3 regions of the Paenibacillus sp. FSL H7-0442 genome follow, and region 2 is predicted to be linked to each of the others. Evidence: riboswitches for the same ligand, from Rfam matches in the RefSeq annotation. Region 2 holds a riboswitch; each other region holds the start of a gene.
What was found. Region 2 has a riboswitch for thiamine pyrophosphate ahead of MHH57_RS04625 (ECF transporter S component). Riboswitches for the same ligand answer to the same signal wherever they lie in the genome.
Positions count from the first base shown of each region.

Region 1: it holds a riboswitch for thiamine pyrophosphate, as region 2 does, so the genes downstream of both, thiC (phosphomethylpyrimidine synthase ThiC) here and MHH57_RS04625 (ECF transporter S component) in region 2, are expected to answer to the same signal.
Region 3: it holds a riboswitch for thiamine pyrophosphate, as region 2 does, so the genes downstream of both, tenA (thiaminase II) here and MHH57_RS04625 (ECF transporter S component) in region 2, are expected to answer to the same signal.

Region 1 covers NZ_CP151963.1:831,575-839,937, reverse strand. The annotation lists gene acnA (aconitate hydratase AcnA) at 1-1,635, shown strand, start outside; gene MHH57_RS03715 (DUF1648 domain-containing protein) at 1,709-2,056, opposite strand; gene MHH57_RS03710 (SdpI family protein) at 2,101-2,739, opposite strand; gene MHH57_RS03705 (YitT family protein) at 3,064-3,900, opposite strand; gene MHH57_RS03700 (hypothetical protein) at 4,409-4,561, shown strand; gene thiC (phosphomethylpyrimidine synthase ThiC) at 4,684-6,528, opposite strand; TPP riboswitch at 6,716-6,828, opposite strand; gene MHH57_RS03690 (IclR family transcriptional regulator) at 6,984-7,727, opposite strand; gene MHH57_RS03685 (alpha/beta hydrolase) at 8,028-8,363, shown strand, end outside.
Region 2 covers NZ_CP151963.1:1,029,781-1,038,143, reverse strand. The annotation lists gene MHH57_RS04655 (hypothetical protein) at 1-236, opposite strand, end outside; gene MHH57_RS04650 (MetQ/NlpA family ABC transporter substrate-binding protein) at 582-1,439, opposite strand; gene MHH57_RS04645 (methionine ABC transporter permease) at 1,642-2,313, opposite strand; gene MHH57_RS04640 (ATP-binding cassette domain-containing protein) at 2,306-3,031, opposite strand; gene MHH57_RS04635 (energy-coupling factor transporter transmembrane component T) at 3,171-3,962, opposite strand; gene MHH57_RS04630 (ABC transporter ATP-binding protein) at 3,937-5,388, opposite strand; gene MHH57_RS04625 (ECF transporter S component) at 5,388-5,984, opposite strand; TPP riboswitch at 6,234-6,345, opposite strand; gene MHH57_RS04620 (TatD family hydrolase) at 6,388-7,185, opposite strand; gene MHH57_RS04615 (polynucleotide kinase-phosphatase) at 7,206-8,363, opposite strand, start outside.
Region 3 covers NZ_CP151963.1:4,403,224-4,411,586, reverse strand. The annotation lists gene thiE (thiamine phosphate synthase) at 1-360, opposite strand, end outside; gene thiD (bifunctional hydroxymethylpyrimidine kinase/phosphomethylpyrimidine kinase) at 357-1,187, opposite strand; gene thiM (hydroxyethylthiazole kinase) at 1,184-2,026, opposite strand; gene tenA (thiaminase II) at 2,101-2,790, opposite strand; TPP riboswitch at 2,927-3,029, opposite strand; gene MHH57_RS19360 (AEC family transporter) at 3,208-4,161, opposite strand; gene MHH57_RS19355 (NAD-dependent malic enzyme) at 4,235-5,956, opposite strand; gene MHH57_RS19350 (glycosyltransferase) at 6,354-7,475, shown strand; gene MHH57_RS19345 (hypothetical protein) at 7,480-8,363, shown strand, end outside.

The DNA of each region.
Region 1 (8,363 bases), 200 kb from region 2:
GTGTTCAGCGATACCATTGAGCTGGATCTAGCCTCGGTTGTACCGAGTCTCGCCGGACCCAAACGTCCGCAGGACCGTGTTGAGCTTGGCCGCATGAAAGAAACGTTTGAAGGCATTATTCGTACCCCAGTGGACAAGGGCGGCTATGGACTGAGCGATGAAAAAATCGCACAGAAGATTCCGCTGACCCATCCGGACGGCTCCACCAGCGAGTTAGGTACAGGAGCAGTCGTTATTGCGGCTATCACAAGCTGCACGAATACCTCCAATCCAAGCGTTATGCTCGGTGCGGGCTTGCTGGCCAAAAAGGCAGTGCAGCGTGGGCTCAAAAAGCCAGGCTATGTTAAAACAAGCTTGACGCCAGGCTCCCTCGTCGTGACGGAATACCTGCAAAAAGCGGGATTAATCGGACCGCTCGAAGCCCTCGGCTTCCATGTAGCAGGCTACGGCTGCGCAACCTGTATCGGTAACTCCGGCCCACTTCCTGACGAAGTGAGTCAAGCTATCACAGACCATGATTTAACGGTTGGCGCAGTTATTTCCGGTAACCGGAACTTTGAAGGCCGTGTGCATGCGCAGGTCAAAGCCAACTATCTCGGCTCACCGCCACTGGTTGTCGCTTATGCGCTGGCAGGTACAGTGAACATTGATTTGGTGAATGATCCGCTCGGTTACGATCAGGACAATCAGCCTGTCTACCTGAAAGACATTTGGCCCACTTCCGAGGAAATCAAGGAAGCCATCAGCCTGTCTCTCAGCCCGGATATGTTCCGTCGCAAATATGAAAATGTATTTACTGCCAATGAAAAATGGAACTCCATTCCGGTTCCTGAAGGCGAACTGTATGAATGGGATGAAAAATCAACTTATATTCAAAATCCACCATTCTTTGAAAAACTTCAGGATGGCGTGCAGGATATCAAGGAAATCCGTAATGCCCGTGTGCTTGCCCTGTTGAATGATTCGGTCACGACGGACCATATCTCACCAGCAGGCAACATTGCTCCTTCCAGCCCGGCAGGACTGTACTTGAAGGAGCATGGCGTGGAACGCAAGGATTTCAACTCCTACGGCTCCCGTCGCGGTAACCACGAGGTCATGATGCGCGGTACATTCGCCAACATCCGTATCCGCAACAATGTGGCTCCAGGTACTGAAGGCGGCGTGACCAAATACTTGCCAACGGATGAGGAAATGTCCATCTATGATGCGTCCATGAAATATCAGGCAGCCGATCAGAACCTGATCGTCATCGCTGGTAAGGAATACGGCACAGGCAGCTCTCGTGACTGGGCGGCCAAAGGTACGCTTCTGCTGGGCGTTAAGGCTGTCATTGCCGAAAGCTTCGAGCGGATTCACCGCAGTAACCTGGTCGGCATGGGTGTACTGCCTCTGCAATTCCAGGAAGGCTATGGCTGGTCCAGCTTGGGCCTCAATGGTCGTGAAACCTTCGACATTCTCGGCATTAACAATGACGTGAAGCCTGGTCAAGAGCTTACGGTTGTGGCTAAACGCGAGGATGGCACGAAGTTCGAATTCCCAGTAATTGCTCGTTTGGACAGCACCGTCGACATCGACTACTACCACAACGGTGGTATTCTGCAAACCGTATTGCGTCAAATGATTCAAGAGTAAAGAGCGTATAAATAACAAAATCCCCTCCAAATGCAGTGGAAACTGCACATTGAGAGGGGATTTTTTATATGATTTAAGCCTTTAAAAGGAAACATATGCCGAGAACTGAGAACACTAGGGTTATAAGGAGTGTGAAGAGACCAGGCAGGCTTTCCATGATTGCAGAGCCTTCTTCGCTCTTGAACTGACGACTGAAATAGGGTTGGAGCATAAGCATAATCATAAAAGATATGAGGCTGATTCCACACAACAACCATACCTCAGGGGAGGATTTGTCAACAAAACGGTCAGCCACATCATTGAAATTGTAGTGGATTGCTACATTCCTAGGCATTCTCGGATACATGAAAAGGTAGATAATGAAAGGCAAAACAGAAATAAGAAAAGACAATACATTAGAAAAATTTAATTTACTTCTCATGGAAATCCCCCTAATATGCTAAATCGATCCGCATTATACAGATATCAGCAGTCTATATTTTTATACCTATGGCTTAGAAAGAGAGAAGTAACAAAACTAATCATCGTCGGTAAACAAGAAGCGAGCACCATATACACATTAACTTCTTGTCCTAATCCTATAGCGATCCCGATTAAGCCAAAGGCTATCCAAATATAAGCAGAGATACGATGCGTCTTCTTCCATGCCTTTTCATTCGAAAGCAGCCATGGGAACTTCAAACCAATTAAACGGTTAGGTGTTAATTTAGTGAATGTGATACCTACTGTTAAGTGCGATATCGCTGAAACCAATAAAACTATATTTAAGGGACTGAAGTAAATAGCATTTGAATACAGTAACATTAAAAAAAGAAAAATAAAATTTAGAACAACAAACACACTGGAACATATTTTACGATATGGAACCAAATTATTTTCAGAAAATTGTTCTCTATGTTTCGAGAATTTTGGATACAAGACAACAATAAGAAAAGAGATAATCATCGCTCCTGATGACACAATAAAAAAAGCTAAAGGGAGCTTTAGCGGGTTCATTGAAGGCAATATAATAAATGAATTTATAAAATGCAATATAATAAATAAAATAGAAATCTGAATCCACGGCTTTTTAAATTCTTTTTTTAAATCATAGTTATTCTCCACTCAAAACAACCTCACTTGGAACTGTTTCTCAGTTGATTTTAGAAGTAAGTGTATTTATAATACTTCATTATAAAAAATGAATATATTTTAATAAAATATATATTATTGTCAAATCATAATGCATATTTTTCAAAAAAATAAGAGATCAAAGTCACATTCACAATATTTTTTTACAAAAAATAGCTTTTCTTCTGTTTCGAAAAGAAGTTATTATCTATCTACTCTATTTCGATTATTAAAATAAACATCTCAAAGCAAAAAAGCCGATCCCTCAGGACCGACTTCCTACCCTATTCTCCTATAACCTTATCTTCACACCACCAGTTACTTCGAAATATCCAGAAAACCTTCTCCGAACACGTCCCGCACGTCATGAATGGTGATAAACGCTGCTGTGTCGATGGCTTTCACTATCTTTTTAAGCGCCGATACCTCTTGTTTACTAATGACGATATACAGCACTTCTTTTGGATTTTTAGTGTAATAACCGTGGCCTGACAGGACAGTAACTCCACGATCCATTTTCGTAATGACCATCTCGGCAATTTTATCTTGGTGCTCCGAAATAATCATGACCGCTTTTTTGGGGTTCAGTCCTTCGATCATGAAGTCCATCACCTTCGTACCAACGTACAAAATAACAATAGTTAGCATCAATTTTTCCGGGCCAATAATAAAATAGGAAGAGAATGCGACAATCAAATCAAAAAACAGCAGGCCATAACTGATATTCCAATCCAGATACTTGTTGGCAATCCGAGCTAAAATGACCGTTCCCGCCGTTGTGCCACCTACCCGTACGATTAAGCCAATGCCGACCCCCACCAAAACTCCGGCAAAAACGGCATTAATCGTCGGCTCATGCGAATCAATCCGCCAGTTGACTGTTAAATGTAAAAACAGCGAGTTAAAAGCGACCGCAATGATAGTGTACAAGGTCGTTCTCTTGTCTAAAAATTTATATCCGACAATCAGCAGCAAGCCATTAATCACCAGATTAGCGATCGAGGGAGACCACTGAAACAGGTAGTACAGGATGATTGTGACCCCTGTAACACCTCCCTCACCAAACTCATTCGGGATCACAAACAGATTAACAGCTAGCGCGAAAAAAAACGCACCCAGAATAATAAATGCGATGTCTGCAATACATTTTTTCATATATGCTCTAATCCTCTCTCTAACATTTCAAAGGATGAATCGCCAGATCGATTGGCTGACTCTTGTTGTCAAAATACGCTGACAACCAGTTCATGGTATCTACTACCAAACATAAAGTCAATACAACTTTGACACTTTAATTCGCCACCAGACTGCCTCAATCCTGACTTGAGGAGTCCGCAAAACCCTCCTTTTACAAGGTTATTCGACAAAAAAACACAATCCCGACTACTAAACTAAGAAAACGGGCCTCAAGCCCTTGTTTTAGACCTAGGCACATTTTCCCCTAAAACGACCATCCTCCTAATCGGCATTTTGAACACACATGACCATCTTCCTGTTTTATGTCAAAAGCGTTTTACTTTGAAAAAATGTGGGTATAATGATTGAAACATAACCAAGCAACCTACATAGCATTGCGACATCAAGTACATACAAATAGTCCTATACAGACGTCCTAAGCAACTCAATCTGAATTTGACAATATGGAATTGGAGGAATGATCTACATGAATACAATGAACTTAACCGTCCACACCCTGATGCCCTTTCACCACCAATACCAACGTGCCAACGCGGTGAGTATGCAGAAGAAAGAAGATAGCTCGGAGAAGAAGCTCAGCTTTCAGGACATTTTGAATGAAAAAATGGGTAAAAAATAAGGCGCCGTTTATCCGGTTGCATGACTCGCTTTACATAAGCCAAAAAGCCGTAGTTTCCTACATCGACTGTAGAGAACCACGGCTTTTTTTGATTCATGCGTTCCTAAACTCACACATTCGTTTTACTGACCGCCATCCCGATACTGCTCTGCCTTCTCACGCATCCCAGCGGCCACTGCTTCTTCGGTGTTCAGCCCCTTATCCGCTGCATAGGCGCGAATGTCCTGCGTGATGCGCATACTACAAAATTTTGGGCCGCACATCGAGCAAAAATGTGCTTCCTTGGCTCCCTCTGCTGGTAGCGTTTCATCATGGTAGGACAAGGCCCGCTCGGGATCAAGCGACAGATTGAACTGATCCCGCCAGCGGAACTCAAAGCGTGCCTTGGACAAAGCATCATCCCGCTGCTGCGCCCGTGGATGGCCCTTCGCCAGATCGGCAGCATGTGCCGCAATTTTGTAGGTAATGACACCCTCACGGACATCATCCTTATTCGGAAGACCCAAATGCTCCTTAGGCGTAACATAGCACAGCATGGACGTCCCGAACCAACCGATCATCGCCGCCCCGATGGCTGAGGTAATATGATCATATCCGGGGGCAATATCCGTCGTGAGCGGTCCCAAGGTATAGAAAGGAGCTTCCTTACAAATCTCCATTTGTAAATCCACATTCTCTTTGATTTTATGCATAGGGACATGTCCCGGCCCCTCAATCATGACCTGAACATCATGCTTCCATGCGATTTGCGTTAGCTCGCCCAACGTTTCCAGCTCTGCAAACTGTGCTTCATCATTCGCATCATAGATACTACCTGGACGTAGACCATCCCCGAGAGAAAAGGCCACATCATAGGCTTTCATAATTTCGCAGATTTCTTCAAAATGTGTATACAAAAAATTCTCCTGATGGTGCGCAAGGCACCAGGCTGCCATGATCGACCCGCCACGGGACACAATTCCCGTCATTCTATTCGCCGTCATCGGTATATACCGCAGCAATACACCCGCATGAATTGTAAAATAGTCCACTCCCTGCTCCGCCTGCTCGATCAGCGTATCGCGATACAACTCCCACGTCAGCGCTTCTGCTTCGCCGTTCACCTTTTCAAGTGCCTGATACAGCGGCACAGTTCCAATCGGTACAGGAGAATTCCGAATGATCCATTCACGTGTGGTATGGATATTACGGCCTGTGGATAGGTCCATAACTGTATCCGAGCCCCAACGCACAGCCCAGGTCATTTTCTCCACTTCCTCCTCAATCGAGGAGGTAACCGCAGAATTACCAATGTTCGCATTGATCTTCACGTGAAAATGACGCCCAATGACCATCGGCTCACTTTCCGGGTGATTGATATTCGAAGGCAAAATGGCTCGTCCAGCCGCCAATTCCTGCCGTACAAACTCAGGCTCCACCCCTTCGCGGATCGCCGCAAATTCCATTTCGGGCGTAATGATCCCTTGCCGTGCATAATGCATTTGCGTCACTGTACGACCTTGCGAAGCACGAAGCGGACGGTTGGTCACGCCGGGAAATTCAACTGTCTCCCGTTTGGAGCCAGGTTTCAGTCCATTATCCTCCGGTTTGACGGCGCGTCCCTCGTAAGCCTCCACATCGCCCCGTTCCAGTGCCCAAGCTCGCCGTAATGGAGGCAGGCCCTGACGGATATCGACCTGATAGGCTTCGTCAGTCATGGGACCGCTCGTATCGTACACACGCAATGGCTCATGATGCTCCGTGCCCTGCGGCGTATGTGTAGGATGAAGAGCAATTTCCCGCTCTGGGACGGCAATGTCCGGCCGCGAGCCTTGAATATATACCTTACGGCTCCCTGGAAAGGGCGTTACCCCACTGGCTTGCTCCCCGTTTGTCTTCTCTACCCCAACTTCCCTTGTTCCTGCCAACCTTACTTCTGCTGATTTAAATTCTGTTCCTTTTGTTCCTTCTACTTCTGTCGGCTTCATTGTCCATTCCTCCTGTTTCGATGAAATGACACACCGATCCGGAACCATTCCCAGGGTGGCGCTGATCTATGCAAAAAAGCCGGTTCCCGAGGGAACCGGCTAATCTAACGAGGCAGCTATCCAGACCGTGCACATGTGGAATAATCCTATTCCAATGCGTCACCGTAGACAGCAGCTGCGTATACATTTCAATGGCCGATTACTTCCCTACGCTGGTATGATCCAGATCAGGTGCAAAGGGTCCGGAATCTTACACGATTCCATCTCAGCCCGGCATTACAGGCTCCCCCAGTAACTGCGATACTTCTATTCACATGAGGCGGACATAACAGACATCCCGCCATCCTTATCAGACTACTTCAAATTTATGGCTTTGGCAACCCTTCTAGGTTTCATTTAGCAAGAAGACGCTCCTCATCAAATCACTTTGCTTGCTTCAACTGCATTCATTCTTGTTACGGAAGCATAAGCCCCATTTCCTTCGCCGCTTCGATCAAAATCGGAGCAAAGTCATGTAGCGTCTCGGGTGCAAGCCGACTGACCGGACCGGATACAGATAAAGCCGCAGTGACCTGTCCCTTCCGGTTCACAATTGGTGCTGCCACAGCAGCGGCCCCTGGCTCCCGTTCTTCATAGCTGGTCGCATAGCCCTTCTCGCGAATGTCCTGCAGCTGGGCTTTATAGACCTCCGCGTCTACCGAGGGCGGCCATTCATTCCCGCTTAGCAGGGCTTCCAGCTCCTGCGGCGGCATAAAGGCAGCCAGCACCTTACTGGAGGCTCCTACAGCCAGCGGCATACGCGCACCCACAGGCGCAACCCTGCGGATCGCCTGATTGCTCTGCACGGCTTGTATGCGAATACGCATGCTGCCGTCCCGTAAGTACAAGCTGACCGTTTCGCCCAGACGGTCACGCAGTCCTTCCATTGCAGGCTGTAACAACACCGCCGGCTCGTCACTTTGGGACAAATGTGTGGATAGCTCCCAAATGCGGAAGCCAAGTCGATATTTTTCCGTTTCGGCATTCCGAACGACAAAGCCCCGATCCTCCAACGTAGTCAGCAGCCGATGAACCGTGCTTTTATGTAGACCAATTTTGGAGGCAATCTCCGTTAGGCCAAGATCCGAATCTGCGGTAAAACACAGCAATATATCAAGTGCACGCTCTACAGCGCGAACGGTTAATTTACGGTCTTCCATTCGTGAACCGCTCCTCTTGTATCCATATTCGTTTCACACTATGAAACATGGTTACATAAATTATATAGAATAGTCGCGGCTACTGTAAACCGATGTTTTTGTGACAACCATATTACAGAACGAGAACAAACATCGACAATTCTTTGCATCATTTTTACTTTTCCGGTTCAGGCGTTGACTTTGGATAACCCCCATCATACGATAATAGGTATCTATACGGATATACACTATCATTTTCAAGTGGAATTATACCTAAATTCTATTGAAACGAAGATCAATTTTATATAAGGAGGCTCTTACATGATTTCTACATCCCAGCGCAACTCTCAGCTACAGACCGCTGTTCAGGAGCCGTCCACCCCACTCTTTAATCCCCGTCTGCTGCGGTTCAAGCACGTTGTGATTGCTCTGCTGCTGTCGGTCGTTTTTTTTCTGTTGTTTTGTTTTATTGCCTTGCATGCTTACATCGCATGGGTACTTACGAATCCTACCGTCGCGCCGCTGTACTCTAATCCGATGCAGGCCAAAAACATGCCTTATGAGGAAGTCAGCTTCCCTGCCAAGGATGGTAGCCGCATGGTACAAGGCTGGTATATCCCGGCGGATCAATCGCGGAAAACGATTATTTTCAGCCAT
Region 2 (8,363 bases):
TATACGGAACCGAATCCTACTTTGCCTATCTCGCCTTGTGCCTCAACTTCCTCTCCCGTGAGGAATGGAATCAGCGCGACACTCTCCTGCTTATCCCGCAGCTTTTGAACATTCAAAGCAACGGTTGCAGTAATCAAATCTCGCAATGTTTTTGGAGCAGGACTCAGTTCTATTTCCTGTCGTGCGAGTGCGGGCTTGCGTTTTCCCAGACTTTTTACAGTTACAAGCAGCTTCATGTCGTTCCCCTTCCTTTTTATTCACGCTTTTGACCCGTTGTCAGCTGAATTTTTTGACCCATTTAAAACACCGTTAACGAAATCGAAAACGAATGTTTGTTCGTATATTTATTTTAATAGGTTCCTTATCATTACTCCATCACCCTTTATGACCAAAATTCATAATGCTGTAATACACTAAAATCTTAAAAAATAAGACTTTGTACCCTGATTTCGATGAAATTTATCCATATTAAGGATGAAAAAGAAAAAAACCTGCACAAGGGAGACCATCTGCTCTTCACAGACTTCACTCCATTATACAGGTCAAATATCATCATAAATAATGTTTCAATACTTATTTAATTAAAATGCTGGAACAACGCTATCCTTGTAATTGTCCTCAAAAAATTTACGCACTTCCGGTCCGGTCATTCGCTTTGCCAGCTTTTGAATGGCATCGGAATCTGCATTATCCTTACGCGCTACCAGATTAATGGCAAAGTGCGTATCGTCTTTTTCGGTAATCAGCGCGTCCTTCTTCGGTGTCAGACCGAGCGGCTTGGCATATGCGGGATACATGGCAGCCATGTCCACATCATCCAGTGAGCGCGCCAGCATCAACAAATCCACTTCTTTAAACACAAACTTTTTCTTATTCTCAATAATATCAGCCTGTGTAGCATTATAGCCTACGCCTTCTTTAAGCTTGATCAAACCGTTTTGCTCCATCATTACCAAAGAACGTCCTGTATTGGCCGGGTCATTGGCAATGGCAATAGTCGCACCTTCGGGCAGGTCTTTAACGTTCTTGTATTTTTTGGAGTACGCACCATAAATGGCGTTGTAAATTGGTTTTATCGCTACCAAATCAGACTTGTTGCTTTCATTATATTGTTGCATAAAAGGAGCATGCTGAAAGAAGTTAGCATCCACTTCATGGCTTGCCAATGCGTTGTTCGGTTGGATATTGTCTGAAAGCACGACGATTTCCAGATTGACTCCGTCCTGTTTAAGCAGCGGCTTCACGATATCCAGCACATCTGTCATCGGTGGGATGAGCGTCGCTATTTTCAGGGTCACTTCTTTTTGGGAAGTCGCTTCTTTAGACTGTGTTTCTTGTGTAGCCTGCTTTTGACCACCGCATCCGGCAACCAGTAGCATAACGACAGCAAATAGTGTAAGTAATTTCAAGTTCGTTTTCATGTTGTTTTTCCGACTCATTCGATGTGGAACCTCCAAAATTAGTTGTGATCGGGAAGATAAAAATGAGTTACAGCATAGCCGCTTCGCGTGCAGATTGTTCTTCCGATCGCTGACGCTTCTCCAGAACAATTCTGCCCGCTCCGCTTTGGAGGCACTGTAAAGTCATTTTTATTTCCCATAGTGGGCGGTGCAAGTGTTAATGAAGAGATTCATAAACCATTTACCGCTTGTCGATCCGGCGGGATATGGTGCTTCCAGTGAACTGGATCGTTTGTACGAAAATAATCATGACGACGATGGTGAACGCCATCAAGCCTGTTTCAAAACGCTGGTAACCGTAGCGGATGGCAAAATCGCCTACCCCGCCACCGCCCACAATGCCCATCACCGTGGAGTAGGAGATGAAGCTAATGGTGGACGTGGTCAAACCCAGTACAAGCCCAGAACGAGCTTCCACGTACAGAAATTTGAAGATAAGCTGAAGAGTGGATGCCCCCATAGAAGTAGCGGCTTCAATTACACCCTTCGGCACCTCAAGCAATGATTGCTCCACCAGCCTCGAATAATAGGCGATGGCCACCACTGACAAGGGAACCGTAGCAGCCATCGTACCCAGCGCCGTCCCTACGACCAGACGTGTAAATGGAATCATAAACACGACGAGCAGCAAAAACGGGAACGAGCGAATGACATTGACCACACTGTTCAATAGGGTGAACAGCAGTCGATTTTCATATTTTTGCCCTTTGCCGCACAAATACAAAATCGTTCCTGCCGGAAGCCCTAACAGTACAGCTGCTGCGATAGAAATCCCCACCATAATAAACGTCTCTCCGATGGCTTTCCATATCTCAGACTGATATTGCGCAATGATGTTCAGCATTTCATTCATCAGCTTCACCTGCTTTCGCTGTTGAACCTACCGCAGCGTCAGCTACACGTTGCGTGGAAAGCAGCTGTCCATCCCGCATTTCTGATACATGGGTACAAATGTTGCGTACCACGTCCATATCGTGCGTTACAATTACAATGGTAACTCCCAGTTCACGGTTGATCTCCCGTAACACGCCCAGAATATCCGCGGTCGTCTGCGGATCAAGCGCCGAGGTCGGCTCATCACACAGCAGCACCGCAGGTCGATTCGCCAGCGCTCTGGCTATCGCTACACGTTGCTTTTGGCCTCCGCTCAATTGTGCCGGATACTGTTCTGCTCTATCAGCTAAACCGACGAATTGCAGGCATTCGCGCACACGTTCTGCTCTCTCTTTTTTCGCGACACCTGCCAGCTCCAACGGCATTGCTACATTTCCACTGACCGTCCGATTGTGAACAAGATGATAATGCTGAAAAATCATCCCTATGGATCGCCGCGCTTCACGGAGACGTTTTTCCGGCATGCGAGTCAGATCTTCCCCGTTCACAACCACATTTCCCTCATCCGGCCTTTCCAATACATTCATCAACCGGAGCAAGGTAGACTTACCGGCACCGCTGGCACCTATAATACCGTGGATTTCCCCCTCCTCCACTTGAAGGGACACGGATTGAACCGCATGAAATTGGCCGCTTGAGGTGGTATAATGCTTGTTTACCTGATGCAGCGTAATCATGAAACCTGGCCTCCTGATGATCCATTTCTCAGGGAAAATGTAATAAGCCCGCCAGCCCAGGCGGGTCTGTACGAGCCGTCAATTCCCATTGCATTAATATACCACAGAGCAGAAAACGGGCAAAGCCTTTTGACAACAATTAACGTACATCCCACACCCCTACATAAGGAAAGCAAATCCCAAGTCCCCAAGCCAGCGTAAGCATGACGACAAAATAGAATATGAATACAATATCTATAGCCGAATAGCCGATCGCATAATAATACGTTCGCTTGGTTTCATTGGTAAAACCCTTGGCTTCCATAGCAATAGCAATGCGCTGGGCACGCCGAATACTTTGAGCGAGTAGCGGAATCGCATACCTGCGAAGCGTGGCATACATATTCCATTTGGACACATGCTGATGTAAACCTCGAATACGGTGGGCTTGTCTCAATGCCTGGAATTCCTCCACCATCATAGGCATCAACCGCATGGCTGCCAAAAAGCTGTATGCATACTTCGGAGGGAGCTTCCATTGCTGCATCAGTGAATAAAAAAGGTCCACTGGACGAGTCGTTAAACCAAACAACAAACCTACCGCAGCCATACTCAGCGCACGAAAGCCCAGATGCATGCCTCGGTAAAAGCTTTCCTGCGTCACATGGATCAAACCCCATGTCCACCAGGTCGTCACCCCTTTGCCGAACATCATCATACCCGTTGAAGTTGAAATAAACACCAATATAAAGGGAGACCCGTATAGCAGCAGCCTCTTCCATGGATGGCCTGACCAGACAAGCAGCAACAGCATAGCACACGCAACATTAAACATGACATTCGGATCATGAATGACTATAACGACCACAAACAGGATGGAAAACATCACGAGCTTTAGGCCCGGATTCACGCGATGCAGCCATGTTTTATGATGGGGAAAGGACAGGTTCATACTGTAGTTCCCCTTTCTGAATCCGCCATGTATCGGTACAATATCGACGGACAATTTCCGGGTCATGGGTGACCATCACAATGGCCGTGCCTGCCGCTCTCAGCTGCTCCAACATATCCAGCATGACAAAGGTATTACGCGCATCCTGCCCAAAGGTCGGTTCATCGAGCAGCAGCACTTCCGGCTCACGAATCATAGCCGTAGCAATACTCAACCGCCTTTTTTGGCCTAACGAAAGCTGATACGGATGCCGCTCGTCCAGCCGCTCCAGTCCGAACTGTACGAGCATCCGATCGACCCGTTCCCGGCACTGTTCAACGGTATACAAGCTCTTGGGTAACGAATACTCTAGTTCCTTTCGTACGGTATGCGCTACAAATTGCAGCTCGGGATTTTGAAACGCGAACCCGATACGCTCTGCCAGTTGTTCTGTACTGCCTGCCTCAATTCCGCGCACGCTATAACGTCCCTGTGTGCGAAGTAAGCGCATCATGGAGAGCAGTAGCGAGCTTTTGCCAGCCCCGTTTTCACCAACCACGCCAATCCAGTCGCCAGGCTTCACCTGCGCATGCTCCACATAAATCACTGAACTTAAACCGCGGAGGCCGCTAAAATGTTCCAGCTCCAGCACATCAGTCCCCGCACCATTCTGTTGCGTCACTGCTTCACTCCAACGTGGCGAAGACGCTTCATTCCATACTCCCGGATACCACACGCCGTACTCGGACAATGCCTGCCGGTGCACATGAAATACTTCTTGGGCCCTTCCATCTGCAATGATCTCCCCTTGAGCAGAAAGCACCACAATCCGATCCACATCATGGACAATTTCATTAATTTTATGCTCCACAATCACCAGTGTCTGGTCTACCGAAATGTTGCGAATGGTATCCCACACCTGTGTAGTGCCTTCCTCGTCCAACAAAGCCGTGGGCTCATCCAGAAAAAGCACTTCTGGCTCCATAGCCAGCACAGACGCAATCGCCAGCCGCTGCTTCATTCCCTGTGACATGCTGCCAATGGGCATATGTATATCATCCGTCGATAGACCCACCTGTATCAGCAGCTCGCGAATACGGGATCGCATCTGCTCCCGGGGAACCTGATTATTTTCCAACACAAAAGCCAGTTCCTCATCTGCATATGACATACAGAACTGCGTATCAGGATCTTGAAATACAATACCTGAGACACTTGGGATTACAGCAGCATCGCATTTCATAGGCACTTCTATCGTGCGTGGAATCAGACCGCTTAACACTTGGAGCAGTGTTGATTTACCGCATCCACTCGGTCCCAGTAGCAGCAGCTTTTCCCCCTTGCGGACAGACAAAGACATATTGTGAAAAAGCAGCTCTTGCTCACCGGGGAATTTCAACCGTAGCCGGGTGATCGAAGCCACCACATCTTCGGTTGCCCGGCTCATCAATCCAGCCCCTTATAATCTTGTTCCGTTGCAGGCCTCAAACTTCGCGTGACTCCGGTTACCTCCAATGCCTTAGCCAGATAGAACGCGAATACCCCGGCAATCACAATACTGCCAATCATCCGAAATCCAATATACAAAACATAGTTCCAAGTCGATAGCTGATCAATATACCCGTAGCTGAAGTCTAAAATCAGAGAAGTGACAGCCGCCCCAGCCGCAGCTAGCGAAGCAACCCACAGGTTTGCGTTCCGATACAGAAAAGCCGCAAAAAACAGCTCCGCTCCCAAGCCTTGCAGCAGGCCATAGTACAAGGTGGACATACCCCATTCGCTTCCCAAAAAAGCACTGACCGTTGCCGCTGCCACCTCTGCCAAAATCGCAACACCCGGCTTGCGAATGATGAGATAAGCAAACGTACCTGCCATAAACCACATGCCATACATCAGTTGCTCGGCGTGTAGACCCAATGGTTTCATCAAATCATAGGCAGGTCCCCATATTTTGTAGATCAACCCGAACACAACAGCGATCACAATCGTGACCAAAATATCCGTCAGTTTCAACCCTTTGGACGCTCTTACAGCAGTATTCATTATTGCGTGCTCCCCTTTTTCCTTATAGTTGGCCTCTTGGCCATGAAAAAAAGCTTGTCTGGAGCTGAATCTCCAGGCAAGCTTTATGCGCAGTAAAAGGTGAAGCACCATACAAAACATCATTCGTCGATATGCCTTATATAACCAGTAGTCTAAACTACTACACTGATACCCAGCCAAGTCAGGATCAAGGTAAAATGCTAGGACATACATTGAATCTATCGACAACCGCAAAAAAAAGCGGCATTCCTGTATAGTGTTCTTGGTTTCTCTACGCTGGCATTACCCAGATCAGATTTCACGGTCAGTGGCAAGGGCCACCCTCTCAGCCTGACTTTCTCAAGCTCCCGACAATGCTTTTTAATTCACTATAATATATACCACATCTATGGCTTTGACAATCCTATAATCCGAAGAAACGTTTAGCCGTTTCCGTCGTCGCGATTTCGATCTCCATCATGCTTCGACCTGTACATTCGGCTATCGTAGCAGCAATGTGAGCGAGATACATGGGCTCATTACGCCCTTCTTTAGGCTTCACAGGCAAATTACGCGGGGTCAAAAATGGAGCATCCGTTTCAATCATCAGACGGTCCAAGGGAATATCTCTGACCAGTTCACGCAGATGCTTCCCCCGCCGTTCGTCGCAAATCCAGCCGGTGATTCCGATATACAGTCCCATTTCTACATACGTACGCAATTCCTGTTCCGTGCCGGTAAAACAATGCACTACCGCTTTATCGACAAGCCCTTGATACTCCCGAAGCATAGCGACAAAGTCCTCATGTGCATCTCGTTCATGCAGAAATAACGGCATTTTCAGCTCACCCGCCAGTTGGATTTGCTCGCCAAACCATCGGCGCTGCACATCACGTGGCGAAAAATCACGGTTATAGTCCAATCCGCATTCCCCTATGGATACGACCTGCGGCTGACCCGCCAACTGGCGGAGCTGCTGAATCGTGTCTGCACTGCAGTCTTTGGCATCATGGGGATGCACGCCAGCTGTCGCATACAGCTTGCCCGGATAACGCGCTGCATACTGAGAAGCTTCCCGACTGCTGCGGACACTGGTCCCGGTAATAATCAGCGGTGAAATCCCTACAGCCGCGGCTCTCTCTACCACCTGTTCCCGATCTGCATGAAACGAACGATGCATCAAGTTCACACCAATATCAATTAACGGTGTACCCCTTTCCATCTCAATCCCTCCCTCGCAAACTACAATCTTGGATCAATCGGCTCTGATTCCAGAGATAGTGCGGCAAGGACGCATTCATGAATACGATCTACCGTATCCTTGCGGACAAAACGTTCCACGCCTTCCATACCAAGCGCTCCTTCCATCAGGGCATGACGCTCCTTTTTGTTCGTTCGACGCTGCTTCAGACGCTTTAAATTCTCAGGGGCAAGATAATCCATACCGTAAATGATGTGCAAATACTTCCGGCCTCTCACCTTGATTGCAGGCTGAATCATCTTGTCCCGATTTTTCATCAAAAAGCGTTCCGGCTTGATCACAATCCCCTCATGACCATCCTCTGTCATCTCGTTCCACCAACGAATGACCTCTTCCTCGCTTGCTTCGTCCGTGATCACGCGATACTCTGTCTCCATAAACAGGGAAGACAGCCCAGCCAGCTCCCGGTTTTGCTCCATATGCCAAATATGAGAATGGTCGAAAAAAGTCTTTCCGCTGTGTGCCAGCGTATGAAACGGTGCGATACGAATCTCATCCAGACCGTCCACATCCCAGCAATATTTTTGAAAAGCCTCTTGAAACGTCACGGCATTCGCGTACTTCTGTTCCATTTCCTCCAACCAGTCTCCAACCTCTCGGCCCGCAACCTTCGCCTGCTTCAGCTTGTCTACCAGCTTACTGCGATCCAGCAGAGCTGCTTCACCCACATGCGCATACTGTGCAGCAATCAATTCCCGAGCCTTGAGATTCCACGGTACAATTTCCGCATCCAGCAACACAAAATCCGTCTGGTTCCGTTCAAAATATCCGGCAGTCCGTAGATCCACATTCAGCTTTTCCAGCACTTGCTTCCCAAGGCTTTGTTCAAAGAAAGCTCTCCCGCTCCGACTGTAGATCGTGCCCAATGTCGGGTAGCCTACATACTCGACAGCGGCCTGTTCGTTTTTGAATAATAGCAAAATAGCCCGGCTACCCATATGTTTTTTCTCAGCCACCATCGTTTGTACCCCTTGCCCGCGATAATAAGCCAGCGCTTCACGCGGATGCTCCAGATAACCTTCCTCTGCAGACACCGCTGGAGCAGGACTCATGGTCGGTGGAATATACACCAGTTCCTCTATCGGTACTGTCACATGTGACACGGCATCTATAGCGGTTTTGACCGATTCTCCTTGAAC
Region 3 (8,363 bases), 2.4 Mb from region 2:
ATGGGCAGAGACGCCTAGAATTCGATTTCCGATTCGCTCGCGGACGGTTTCGGCAGATTCATCGTCCTGACCGATGTGAACACCGTCAGCATCGATTTCAAGAGCCAGCTCCACATCGTCATTGATGATGAAGGGGACACCATCGTGGCGGCACAGTTCCTGTAGCTGGCGCGCAAGTTCGAACATAGGGATACCCGTTAATGCGCCATGGCCTTTTTCCCGAAATTGGACCATGGTTGCCCCGCCAGCCAGAGCCTCCTGCACGACCCAGCCTGGTTCCGCTAGGCAATTCACGCTTCCAAGCACCAGGTACATCTGTAGCTGGCGGCGCACCACCTCTGACAACATTCTGCCGCTCATAGAAGCATCTCCTGACGACGACGGAAGGCCCAATGATTGGTGGGCCCATGTCCCTGTCCAAGCTGCAAAGATTCCTCAATCGCCGCCTGGATGAAGGCTTTGCCATTCGAGATAGCCTCCGGTACAGACATCCCTTTCCCTAATTCCGCGGTAATCGCTGCCGAGAAGGTGCACCCAGTTCCGTGTGTATGGACAGTCCGTACTCGCTTGCCGCTCAGCTCTGTAAAGGCGGTTCCGTCAAAGAGCAGGTCAACAATCTGTTCGCTGCTCTCGCTCTCGTCAGCGTGGCCACCCTTGATCACAACGAATTCTGATCCCATACTGCTAATATGTCTTGCAGCCTCGCGGCGATCCTCCATCGTACGGATGCTGATCCCTGTCAGGGCTTCCGCCTCCGGGATATTCGGTGTAACGACCAGGGCCAAGGGGAGCAGTTCGTCCTTCAAAGCCTGCACCGCTTCCAATTGCAGCAGTTCAGCGCCCCCCTTCGCAATCATCACGGGATCGACGACGACCTTTTTCCAGCCGAACTTTCGGATCTGCTCACTCACAAGACGGATGATACCCGCATTAAACAGCATGCCAGTCTTCAGGGCATCCACTCCAAGGTCTAATCCTACAGCTTCGATCTGTTCCGCTGTTGCTTCCTGTGGCAGCGGATATACGCCGTGGACCCCTAAGGTGTTCTGTACAGTAATGGCCGTAATAGCTGACATGCCGTATACGCCAAGCTCTTGAAAGGTTTTGAGATCGGCTTGAATTCCGGCCCCGCCGCCACTGTCTGAGCCGGCAATCGTCAGTGCTCTGGGTACACGAGTGTCTGTCATCGCGCACCACCTGCTGTAGTTGTTCCAGCTTCACGGATCGTGACATGCCCCTCTAGCGAACCAGTATGTAGTTTGGCGAGCTCGTCGAGAAAGGCAATCTGGAAGCTGCCTGGCCCTAGCTCTGCGGTACGTGCTGCGGCTCGGGAAGCTGCTGCACTGTAAAATGCCAAGCCTGCTGTACCTGCGAGCAGCAGGTTGGGTTCAACAGCTGCAAAGGCACCTAACACAGAGGTCAGCAGGCAGCCTGCTCCGGTTACCTTCGTGAGCAGTACGTCTCCGCCGCTTATCATTCGTGCTTCGGCCCCATCGGTGATGACGTCTTCTTTTCCAGTGATGACAACCATTGTATTGAGCACTCGAGCAGCCCGAATTGCCAGATCGACATGGCCGCTGTCAGCACTGTCACCAGCATCTACGCCTTTAATCTCACGCGCTTCTCCAACAAGATGCGCGACTTCGGCCGCGTTGCCTCGTACCAAGGAGATTTTGACTTCATTCAGGATTCGCAGTGCAGACTCGGTTCTAAAGCTTGTTGCTCCCGCACCGACCGGATCTAGCAGGACTGGAACACCGTGTGCATTTGCTGATTGTCCAGCAATGATCATGGCATCCACCAGTTCGCGGTTCAGCGTACCGATGTTTAATACGACGGCTCCCGCTATTTTTGCCATGTCTGCTACTTCCTCGGGTGCATAGGCCATCACTGGGGAGGCACCCAATGCATACAGGCCGTTGGCGGTAAAGTTGGTGACTACCACATTGGTGATATTGTGAACGAGGGGTTTGCTATTTTGTACCTTCGTTAGGAGATCCGAATAACTTTTTTCCCATGTACTCATCATGATTATCCTCTCTATAGTTGGTGGTTTAACAGGACATTAACCGTACTTCACTCATCGAATTGACAGGCTGACTATTCCAAGACCGCTGCCTGCATCTGGACCGGCCATTCTTCCTGCTTATAAGCCATGTCCCAGAACTTATATTCCAGCTGGCAGCTCAGTATAAAATGCTCAATCATCCGCTCCCGCTCAGCAGCCGTTGCCCCTTCCGCCCAAGCATCTACACGTTCTCGGAACTTGAGTGTTGTATCATCAAGCTGGTCTCCATAAAAGCCAATCCATTCATAGAACGGATGGGACTTATCCGGCTTTACTTCATCTAGCAGCCTGCGGCCAATCTCGGCATACGTCCACATACATGGCAGCAGCACAGCCAAGATCTCGCCCAGGTTGCCCTCATGCGCAACCGTCAGCATGTGCCGGATATAGTGATGAGCCGACGGAGCGAGCGGATATCCCTGCAATTCTTCATAGGTCACCCCTGCGACAGCACAGAAATTTTGATGCGGATGAACCTCGCTGTGGAGAATAAAAGAGATTTGTTCATTAAATACATCCATGTCCTCCCGATTCGTGCATTTGGAGATTGCGATGCCGTATATCCGCATGTAGGCGTTCAAATATTCAAAGTCCTGTTTTACATAGTGAATCAGCTGTCCCCTTGTCAAACTTCCTTCAGCAATACCTCTCACAAAGGGATGCTCAAAAATCGCTTGAAAAATGCCGTCCGCCTGCCGACGGAGTTCTTGTGTAAAACTCAATTTCGCCACCTCCATAAAATTGAAGAGCAAGAAGTCCTGTAAGAATATAATTCCGGAACAACGCTAAAAAGCCGCCCCAGAAAAATGGAGCGGCTTCAACAATAGGCCCAATACGCAAAAAACGCTTGAAACCTTATATACGAAGGCTCCACTTTCCTACGCTAGTACGAACTAGATCAGGTTCAAAGGGTCCAAGATACGTTCTTGTCTCAGCCATAGCGGCTCCCCTAGTGGACTTCTATTCTTTTGACTATTACTGTACATACGTTCATACGCTATGTCAAACATGTCTATCTGGTCAAGGGCCAAACGACAGAGCTGAAGTTCGCTTCCGAGAGGGAAAAAGGCGCTGGAGAAGATCAGTTCCGTCTACACGAAGGAATTCGCGGCAGGCTCCAATGTCTAAATAATCAGCATTTATACCAATAGAGAAATCAGTACTGGGAGTGTAACGAGCGATATGACAGCACTGATGACAAAGGAGGAGGCTGTTTCTGATTCCAGGCTTTCAAAACGGGTGGCGATCATAGCAGCGACTGCTGAACCCGGGAAGGAAACGAGCAGAACTGCCTTCACAGTATCTGCAGACGACAGACCGCATAGGTAGGCGATCAGCAGCATTAATAAAGGCTGTACAATTGTTTTTAACAGTGCGATGGCAAAGGCACTTACACTAAAACTAATGTTGCGTACGCCAATGGTCACTCCGACAGCGAATAAAGCGGCCCCGGACGTAATGTCTCCGATTTGATTCAACGATTTGTTCAACAAATCCGGTGAATGGAAGCCGAACAAGGTCAAAATTACACCAATCAGTGGAACCAGCGCCAGCGGTTCTTTTAATCCATGAAGAATGGAGTCCCAGATTAACCTTCCGAGGTGACCGTTCCGTTCTTTGCCTGAATTCCTGCTGGCTACGGTAGCTATAATGGTAGCCGCCGGGTCAAGGACGGCATTGACTACGATCCCGGTAAGCGCAATCGGAATGGCGACAGCAGCGGAACCGTAGATGGCTCCAAGCACAGGAATGCCCATAAAAGCAAAGGTCGGCTGTGCCGAGTTCAAAGCAAACATGGCGGCATCCTTGACCGACTGCTTCCCCGCAAAGCGGGACAGTAGAAGGAGAACGGTAAAAAAGCCGACAATGCCAATGAACAGGGCCAGCAGGAATGGCCATTGCTCGATGAGCGCTTTCCTGTCCGTTGTCGTAATACCGATGAATAGATGCGCAGGTAGTGCAAATTTGGTAACGAGCGCATTTAGGGTTTTGGAGGAAGAGGCATCAAAGCTTTTGTAATGCCCCGCTAACCACCCTAAAATAATAACGAAAAAAATCGGCACCAAAATATACAAGATATGTCCGACACTCATAGATTGATTCTCCTTGCTTGAACTGACGTATTCTGCCTGTCTGAACAAGGCAATCTCTTTCTTAAATGGAGCATTAGTGAGGGTGATGTATTACGCTTTCCACTGCTTTGACCTTGACATATTCCGGTTTCCACATTGCATCCCGTATAGCTTGTTCAACATTTGAAATGTGTGCCTGAGCTACCTGATCCTGAATCGCTGCTTTCGCTACCGCAACCGCAACAACGTACGAAACATCACGTAATTTTTGGATATGAGGGAGCAACGCACCGCCAGGCTTATTCGAATCTACGCCATTGGCAACGGCATCTGCTGCGGCTGTAAACATCGCAGGGGTAATCCTTTTGGCTTTAACCACAATCGCACCCAGACCCAGTCCCGGGAACACAAAGGCATTGTTCGCCTGTCCAATTTCAAATTTCGTACCGTTATAAGTGACGGGGTCAAAGGGGCTTCCGGTAGCAATTAATGCCTTGCCATCGGTCCACCGTATTAGATCCTCAGGTATAGCTTCTGCAAGATTTGTAGGATTGGACATGGGCATAATGATCGGGCGTTCTACATGCTTCGCCATCTCTTTGATGATCTCTTCAGAAAAGGCACCGGCTACTCCAGAAGTTCCGATTAATATGGTAGGCTTCACCTGACGGATGACCTCCAGCAGCGGTATTTTGCCGTCATCCGACCGCGTCCATGAGCTGACTTCCTCTTTTTTACGTACATACGGTTTCTGATAATCCAGGACATCTTCCATATCGTCCGTTAACAGCCCGCGGTAATCAAAAGCCCAAAAGGACTTGAATGAATCCTCCTCCAAAAGACCATCCGCGATCATAGCGCCCCGAATTTGGTCAGCGTTACCGATCCCTGCTGCTCCTGGGCCGAAGACAAGTACCTTTTGCTCACGCAGCGGAGTCTTGGTGACACCCACCGCCGAAAGAATTGCAGCCAAGGTCACCGCTCCTGTACCTTGTATATCATCGTTGAAGGTGAGTATACTTTGACCGTATTTTCCTATAATATGGCGTGCATTTACGCTACCCACATCTTCCCAATGTAAAAGCGCCTTCGGGAATTGCGCTAACGTTTTGCTGATAAAAGTATCAATAAACTGGTTATAGGCTTCTCCGCGAACCCGTTTATGGCGGTTTCCGATGTACAGTGGATCATTCAGCAACTTTTCATTATTCGTACCTACATCCAGTACAATGGGCAGCACCCGCCCGGGATGAATGCCTGCCGCAGCCGTATACACTGCAAGTTTGCCAATAGCAATGTTAATCCCCCCGACACCCCAGTCCCCAATCCCCAAAATACTTTCGGAATCCGTCACGACGATCAGGTCCACATCCTCGCCGCTCAAACCGGAATTATAGAATGCTTGTCCAATACCGTTCGGATTATCTATCGACAAATATACGCCCCCAGGACGGTTGTACTCGTGACTGTATTCTTGAATCGCAGTTCCTACGGTCGGCGTGTAGACTACGGGCAGCATTTCACTCAAATGATCGGTTAACAGCCGGTAGTAGAGTACGACATTTCGATTATGAAGGTCGTTGAGAGAAGCATTTTTACGCAGCATGGTGGGTTGTGCCAGAAACTGCTGATATGCCCGTACGCTCTGTTTCTCTAATGAAAGGACGGTGGGAGGAAGGATTCCATCCAAACCCAGTTCTTTGCGTTCTTCTTCTGTAAAAGCAACGCCTTTGTTCAAAAGGGGATTTGCCAACACATCCTTCCCCCGTAAAGGAGTAGATAATGACCCATCGCGATTGACATAAAATGCTTCCATAGAAAGACCTTCCTTCTGTTCATTTACATAACTATTCATAACGAAAGATGACATGTTATCCATAGTATGGACGTGTCAATTTGTTTTATTCGTTTATTTATATATGACAAAATAACCATATTCATTTCTTTCTATTGATCTAAAAGGACTAACTTTCGATATGGATTCGCTAACTAATACTAAGTATTTTGGTTCTAATGAATCAGGTCTAAATACTCTGTTTTTATCAAATATGAAAATCAGTTTTTCTTCTCTTATTCTCTTATATATCATGGAGTGTCAGCTATTTTGTTAAGGAAATATGAAGTATTTGGACATTAATTTAATCCCTATAAACAAACATTCTTAATTCTTTTTCAACAAAATAGAACTATTCGGAGGAAAAGGAGAGGTTTGTGTGCAGGGACCTATAGCCATTTTTAGCGATAATGACAGGGCTATTGATTATCCCAATGTAATTTGTTTTTACCAATATATACAGTGCAAGGACACGGAGGCAGCTTCAGTCTACGAGAACGCATGTTGCTGCTTGATTGATTATAGGGAGCCGGGGGAGGCGGTGCGGAAAGCCAATCAGATCCGCAGCCAATTTCCGCAAATGCCATTGTTACTGGTGACGGATGTAACATTTCCGTTCAGTGATCAGCATATGGTGCAAATCACCGGAGTAGGCCGTTTGCGGCTGCTATTTTGGCAAGCCAATGACACCGAAGAAATGCTTTCGGAAATACAAAGCTTGCTCTATCCCGAGTATTCGACCAAAAGCCAACATATTGCATTTATCTTGTCTGTATATAACGAAGAGCAACGTTTTGTTCATGTCAAAACCTTTGCTGAACGACTGCAAGCCTTTATCCGCAGCCATATTATTGAAGGTTCGATTTATCTCATTGATGATGGCAGCCACGATGGCACCCATGCCTTGATTAAAGCGCTGGAGGCAGCAACGGACTTGTCCGTAAACCGGATTAATCAGAATCTTAGTCCGCTGCTTCAAACAAGGGAATTGGGACGCAATACACGTAAGGCAGGGACGTATCTGGAAGGGATGCGGACCATTGGTGCGGATTACTACGTATTTGTGGACGCGGACGACTCTTTTTTTATTGAGGATATTGCCAGAATGATTAATGTTGTTCAGCAGGGCTATTATGATGTCGTGATCGGAACCAAGGATATGACCGCCGAGAATCGATCTTTATTGCGATCTGTTGTCAGCTTTGGTAAACGGGTCATTTCACGTCCTTTTTTACCCACAGGTGTGGTGGATTCGCAGACTGGGCTTAAAGTGATGAGTTCGGTTGCAGTGAAGCGGATGTTTCCACATTTAAAGGAACAGCTCGGATTGGCGCTGGATCTGGAAATGATGTTTATTGCCAAGCGGCTCCAACTCCGTGTACTGCAATTACCCGTCAAATGTATTGACCGCGATGGCTCGCACATCCATGTCTGGAAGGATTCTATTCGTTTTTTGCGCTCCATCATTGATATTTGGCGACTGGATCGGAGGGTGAGATAACAACGTGAACAACCGATTGCGATCGTTGATGTTTCCTCTCTTTAATGTGCTGCTTAACGGATTTAATTTTTTCTTCCACATTGCAGCGAGCTGGTATCTTACCGGACAAGCCTATGGTCAAGCGAATGCGCTGCTGGCCCTTTTTGCACTGTTGTCCGTTTTGGGCTTATCCATCCAGCTATTGACCGCCAAGCTGGTATCCAAGGGTGGCAAGATGCTTGCGCTACGTAGCTTACCGCTCGGTTCTCTATTACTAAAAGCACCATTGGTGCTAACTGTGCTTGCCATGATCATTTTACTCATCATTCATCCGTTATTGCGCTCGCTTTTAGGCGTCGATTCCGCCCCGCTATTCATGCTGTATGGCTTGATCGGCCTACATATTTTGGTGAGTTCGTGCCGTGGAGATTTACAGGGTAGGGAACGCATGTTGGCGCTCAATGTGAACTATTACATTGAAGTAATAGGGAAGCTGAGCTTGTTTTTTGTTCTGGCTGCACTGGGGTTAAAGCTGGAAGCCCTACTATTGGCGAGCTGTGGGGGAATGTTGCTGTCGCTACTCCACGGCTGGATCGTTTCGGCTCGTGGCTTGTCCTTATTCACAACCAGTGGAGAACATATCCCTTCTGGGCTATGGCAGTCATTGGGTCAGGATTTCACCGATAGCCTTATGACGAATTTATTCATTTTGTTTTGTATCTCTATCGACATGTTGTATGTACAGCATTACTTTCCCGAGCAGGCCAGCAGCTATGCCATTGCGCTGAAGTACAGCCAGTTGGTCTATTACGTTTCGTATAGCCTGATTGCTGCCTTTATTCCAAAGCTCGGTGCGCAGGGGCATGACCGCCAAGCTTTGGGCAAGTTGATTGCCGTCTATGCCGGATT